Regions from separate parts of the Waltera sp. genome, predicted to be linked through region 2. Evidence: predicted binding sites of a transcription regulator. Region 2 holds the regulator's gene; the other holds the start of a gene.
What was found. Region 2 encodes Rex, which represses fermentation and respiration genes when NADH is low (regulators of the CRP and FNR family bind a similar motif). Its sites were predicted from a motif close to ATTGTTAANTANTTAACAAT; they were not measured.
Positions count from the first base shown of each region.

Region 1: a site for Rex is predicted at 1,670-1,689, ahead of ACLTOH_RS13250 (acetyl-CoA C-acetyltransferase). Genes of this name have one in related genera too.

Region 1 is NZ_JBKVQF010000027.1:18,542-21,717, reverse strand. Features, by position in the region: gene ACLTOH_RS13255 (enoyl-CoA hydratase-related protein) at 1-280, opposite strand, end outside; gene ACLTOH_RS13250 (acetyl-CoA C-acetyltransferase) at 370-1,554, opposite strand; gene ACLTOH_RS13245 (M23 family metallopeptidase) at 1,713-2,753, opposite strand; gene hpf (ribosome hibernation-promoting factor, HPF/YfiA family) at 2,919-3,176, opposite strand, start outside.
Region 2 is NZ_JBKVQF010000002.1:31,044-34,219, forward strand. Features, by position in the region: gene ACLTOH_RS01200 (NAD(P)H-hydrate dehydratase) at 1-190, opposite strand, end outside; gene ACLTOH_RS01205 (hypothetical protein) at 192-830, opposite strand; gene ACLTOH_RS01210 (redox-sensing transcriptional repressor Rex) at 987-1,628, opposite strand; gene ACLTOH_RS01215 (ABC-F family ATP-binding cassette domain-containing protein) at 1,767-3,176, shown strand, end outside.

The DNA of each region.
Region 1 (3,176 bases), on a different contig from region 2:
GGAAGGTTTCAATCTTGCGGAACACATCGTTACCCTTCTTACCGAATGCTTCGCCTTCTGCCTTGGTCAGGCTGCTCATCTCTCCGATATCTGCGCCTGCCACGAAGGACTTAGCCCCTGCACCAGTGATCACCAGGCAGCGAACCGTTGCAAGATCTACTGCATCCAATGTGGCGTTCAGTTCATCCAGCACCTGAGAATTCAGTGCGTTCAGTGCTTTCTCACGGTTAATGGTGATGGTTGCCACATTACCATTCTGCTCATACAAAATGTAATCCATGTTTTTACCTCATTTCACATTTCTATTCGTGTTTTCAAAACCACACTAAGGCGATAGAGATTCTACCGCCCCAGCGAATATTTATAAAATTAATCCTCGATCTTAACGATGGTGGAGCAGCCCATGCCACCGCCGATGCACAGAGTAGCCAGACCGGTCTTGGCACCTCTTGCCTGCATCTCATGCAGCAGAGTTACCAGAATACGGCATCCGGAAGCTCCTACGGGATGACCCAGTGCGATAGCACCACCGTTGGGGTTCAGCTGCTTATCTACATCGATGCCCAGTTCCTTACCAACTGCTACGGACTGTGCTGCGAATGCTTCGTTAGCCTCGATGATATCGAAGTCTTCGATCTTCATACCGGTCTTAGCCATTACCTTCTTGGTAGAAGCTACAGGACCGATACCCATAACCTCTGGACGAACACCAGCCAGAGCGCCTGCTACGAAAGTAGCCATAGGCTTAACGCCCAGCTCCTTAGCCTTCTCTTCGCTCATAACAACGATAGCTGCTGCACCGTCGTTGATACCGGAAGCGTTACCTGCGGTAACGAATCCACCGGGATTGATGGCACGAAGCTTAGCCAGACCTTCGATGGTAGAACCATGACGAGGGCCTTCATCGGTATCGAATACGATGGTCTCTTTTTTCTTCTTAACTTCTACGGGAACGATCTCTGCCTTGAAGGCGCCGTTCTTCTGAGCTTCTTCAGCCTTTAACTGGCTCTTTAATGCGAACTCATCCAGTTCTTCACGGGTAAGTCCCCACTCTTCGCAGATGTTGTCTGCGGTCTTGATCATATGATAATCATTGAAAGCATCCCAAAGTGCATCTTTGATCATGGTATCAACCATGGTTGCGTTACCCATACGATATCCGTAACGTCCCTGAGGAATTGCGTAAGGAGCCATGGACATGTTCTCCATACCACCTGCTACTACGATATCTGCATCACCGGCCATGATCATCTGTGCTGCCTGGTTCACACAGTTCAGGCCAGAACCACATACCACGTTCATGGTAACTGCGGGAACTTCGATGGGAAGTCCGGCTTTGATAGCTGCCTGACGTGCTACGTTCTGTCCCTGGCCAGCCTGGATTACACATCCCATATATACCTGGTCAACTGCTTCGGGAGCAACGCCTGCTCTCTTCAGAGCCTCCTTGATAACGATTGCGCCCAGCTCCGGTGCAGGAGTTGTGCTTAAGGTTCCGCCCATGGTACCGATTGCGGTACGGCAAGCGCCTGCTAATACAACTTTCTTTGCCATTTGTTTGTCCTCCACTTTTTGTTTTCGTTTGGTTTGCTTTCTGAAATGTAGATTGTTATTTTTTTATCATTTCACTGTCCCCATTTTAACATAGCGAAATCTGTTTTGCAATGCTTTTGTCAAAAAAATAACAAAATAACAAATGAAATTTTTAGAAATCAGAATTCCCGGATTTTTGTAGTGCGGATCCACTCTCTTGTTCCCTCTACTTTCTGCACTTCCTGCGTGTGTTTTGCCAGAAAACAGGTCAGCGGATAGACATCGATCCAGATCTCGTTGTCACTCTCTTTCTGTTCTTCATCAAAGACCAGTTCCAATCCCCAGTGCAGATGGGTTACTTCTATATTATTTACATTTTCTGTGGTACTGTAACCGGTATGTCCCATATAACCGATCACATCCCCCGCCGTCACCACGCTGCCTTCTTCCAGTCCTTCCGCATAGGGGTAGTTCTGCCTCAGATGTGCATAGTAATAGTAGCGCTTATTATCAAAGCTGCGGATACCAATGCGCCAGCCGCCGTACTGGTTCCAGCCCAGGGCTTCCACAGTGCCGGACTCGACAGCAATGATAGGTACACCGACGAGCCCCATCATGTCATGGCCCAGATGCCTTCGTTTATATCCGTAGCTTCTTCCCGCCCCGAAATCATCATAATGAGTATAATCAAATCCTCTCGCAATGGGGCAATAACCTTTTAATCCGTATTTTTTCTGCCAGGTGCTCTGTCCATCTTCTCCGATCACCTCTGCCTCGTATTCTCCCACCAGTCCTCCCAGCGCCGCGCTGTAAGCTTCCAGATAATACGGATAGTATTTCATATCTTTTGTGAGAGTTTCTATCTCTGCCTCTCCCTCAGCCAGCTTCTCCGCCGTCTCATTCAGGATCTTCAGCGCCTTTTTGTCAAATTCCCCTCCGGTTCTGGCTGCGGTATATGCAAGCAGCGGGATCCACTCCACATGATGTTCCGTGTCAAACGTATCCACATCCCAGTCATATGCCTGGCAGAGCGCTTCATAGGATACGGTAAAGTCCACCCATTTGATATAATCCTTTCCCGCAGCCGAGGTTGCGGTGACCACCGCCTGTTCCATGCTTTCTGTCCGTCCTGTCTCCCGGAGCAGAAATGCTCCCATCATTATAAACAGAAGCATCACCTCTGCCCGGATCCATGCCCGCATTCTCTTTTCTCTGTCCATTCCCTGTCCTGCTCTCAGTTCCTCCTTACAGGTTATGTTTCTGATTTTTCCGGTATTCAGACAATTCGAAAATCTCCGGGGCATATCATTTCCCATGCAACAAAACAGCCTGCCGGAAACTCCGGCAGGCTGTAAATTTGTCTTTATTTAATTTTCTGTCCGGTTTTATACTTCCGGCTCGATCAGTCCGTAGGTATCGCCCTTTCTCTTGTACACTACATTTACCTGATCTGTCTCTGCGTTGCAGAATACGAAGAAGTTGTGTCCCAACAGTTCCATCTGAATGCAGGCATCCTCGGGATACATGGGCTTGATATCGAACTTCTTGGTACGAACGATCTTGATCTCGTCATCGTCTGTGTAATCATTCTCTACATAGGCTTTGCTGAAAGAAGCTGCCGCCTGCTGTTTGTCAACGATCTT
Region 2 (3,176 bases):
CTCCGTTATTTCCCATACCAGCAAAAATGAGCACTTTTGTCCGTTCCTTCACGGCATCAAAGCGCTCTTTCAGAAAATCCTCCGCAGCCAGAGCCGCTCTTTCCATCAGAACCGGCCCCGGGATGCCGAGGTACTCTATGGTATTTTTATCGTATTGCTTCATTTCCTGTGCAGTTACCAGATATCTCATACTATTTTTGCTCCGGATTATATTTCATGTCAAACAGATTGACCACTTCTGCACCAAAAATATCATGCATGTAGTTGTAGATCTCCTGATTCTGCTGTTCCATCTGCTGTTTTTCGATCAGACGTTTTTTCAGTTCGATACGGATCGCACCCACCCACTCCGCAGTCTCTTTGATCTGTTTGTCATTATCCTTCATAATATCATAGCAGCAGTCCATAGTAAACATCATAAGCTGAAGATTTATTCTTTCGATCTCTCTGGGGATATCTTTTAACTCATCTTCGTATGCTTCCAGCTTCTCATTGCATTCCTCGATCAGGCGCTTATGATCCTCGATCTGTTTGTTCAGCTTACTGTTTTCGCCCTGCTGTTCCGCCTCATCCACCATAGGAACGATTTCTTTCATCAGCTTCTTTTTCAGATTCCGGATATCCTTCGACTCGGTATTGAGCTTACCTTGTCGTTTCAACAGCTGATTCAGGGCATCTTCCGTTTCTTTTAGCGGAACGGAACCGGTCTTATTCAACAACCGATACCATTTATTATCCAGGGTGAGTACGGGCAGATGCTTTCCCGTCAATGCATTTTTGAAAGCAGCCTGTCGGTCCTGTGCATTTTCTTCTGCGTTACCGTTGCCCATAATATCACTCCTTTGATGCCTTACTTCATGTTGTATTATTTCTCGGTGCGCTGAAATTCATAAAAGCGGCTGCTTCGCATCCGTCATCGCCTTGCGACTTTTCCTTTTATTCATTTTCAGACACTCCGCCTATGAAATAAGCAATCATACGCTTGCTTATTTCATGTCTGAACTGTAACGGTTAATATTATAGGATAGCTTCATTAAGCTGTCGGACAGATGCACGTTCTCCACCTGAATTCCCTCGGGAACATTCAGATCCACATGAGCGAAATTCCAGATAGCACGGATCCCGTTAGCCACCAGCTTATCTGCCACTTCCACAGCACTGGTCTTGGGAATCGTCAGTACAGCGATATCGATGTCCTTCTCCCGGATAAAGGATTCCAGCTGATCCATGGGCATGACCTTCACACCGCGGACATCCTTACCCACTAGTTCCGGGTTCGCATCGAACATTCCCTTGAAGATAAATCCACGACGCTCGAAGTTCATATAATTGCCCAGCGCTCTTCCCAGATTGCCGGCTCCAATGATGACGAAATTATGCTGCTTATCCAGTCCTAAGATCTTACCGATCTCACGATACAGAGATTCTACATTATATCCATAGCCCTGCTGGCCGAAACCGCCGAAATTATTAAAATCCTGACGTATCTGGGATGCGGTCACCTTCATCAGTCCGGAAAGTTCCTGCGAAGAGATGCGTTCCACACCTTCATCCTTCAATTCCCCCAAATATCGAAAGTATCTGGGCAGTCTGCCAATCACAGCCTGTGAAATTTCTTTTACTTCCAATACTTTCACCTCCGTTTTTTTTAGTATACACCATATGTTAAAAACTTGTCAATGAATTGACAGGTTTTCTTCTTTTCGTTACAATGAAATTTAAAAAGCCCGGTCTCCGTGGGCTGGAAATAAAGGATACTTACTACCATGATATTATCTTGTCAGAATATTTCAAAAGCATTTGTAGAAAATCAGGTATTGAAAAATGTCTCTTTTCATATAGAGGATCATGAAAAAGCTGCCATCGTGGGCATCAACGGTGCCGGGAAAACGACACTGCTCCGCATCATCGTAGGGGAAATGACTCCCGATGACGGGCAGGTGGTTCTGGCGAGGGACAAGACCCTGGGATACCTTGCACAGAACAGCACTGTGGACACCTCTCACACCATTTACGAGGAACTGTTATCTGTCAAGGCGGATCTGCTGCGCCTGGAGGAAAAGATCCGGGAATGCGAAAACAATATGAAGCATGCCGAAGGAGATGCGCTGGAAGACCTGATGAAGCAGTACACCTCTCTCACCCATGCTTTCGAGACCGGCGGCGGCTATCTCTACCGCAGTGAGCTGGTCGGTGTGTTAAAGGGACTGGGATTTACCGAAGATGAATTCTCCAAGCCGGTTGCCACACTCTCCGGCGGTCAGAAGACCCGTGTGGCGTTAGGACGGCTTCTGTTACAGAACCCTGATCTCATCATCCTGGACGAGCCGACGAACCACTTAGATATGAATTCCATCGCCTGGCTGGAGACTTATCTGTTGAATTACAAGGGAGCCGTTCTCATCGTCTCCCACGACCGGTATTTTCTGGACCGGATCGCCGGGAAAGTCATCGAGATCGACCAGTCCAAGGCTACAACCTTTATGGGCAATTACTCCGATTATGCCGTAAAAAAGGAACAGCTGCGCGTTGCTGCCTGGAATGCCTATATGAACCAGCAGCGTGAGATCAAACATCAGGAAGAGGTCATCGAAAAATTAAAATCCTTCAACCGGGAAAAGTCCATCAAACGGGCGGAAAGCCGTGAGAAAATGCTGGACAAGATCGAGGTCATCGAAAAACCCTCCGAGGTCCGCACGGATATGAAGCTGACACTGACGCCCCGGATCTTAAGTGGCAATGATGTGCTGACTGTGGAGCATCTGTCCAAAAGCTTTGATTCCCATAAGCTTTTTACCGATGTTAATTTCGAGATCAAGCGCGGCGAACACGTGGCGATCATCGGTGATAATGGCAGCGGCAAGACCACTCTGCTTAAGATCTTAAATGGTCTCGTTCCTGCCGATCAGGGCACCTTCCGATTAGGTTCCAATGTGGAGATCGGCTATTACGATCAGGAGCATCATGTCCTGCACAGTGACAAGACATTGTTCGAAGAGATCTCCGACGATTATCCCTACCTGAACAATACCCAGATCCGCAATGTGCTGGCGGCTTTCCTCTTCACCGGGGAGGATGTTTTCAAGCGTATCAGTGATCTGAGTGGCGGCGAGCGCGGTCGTGTATCTCTCGCCAAGCTGGTACTCTCCAACGCAAACTTCCTCATCCTGGATGAG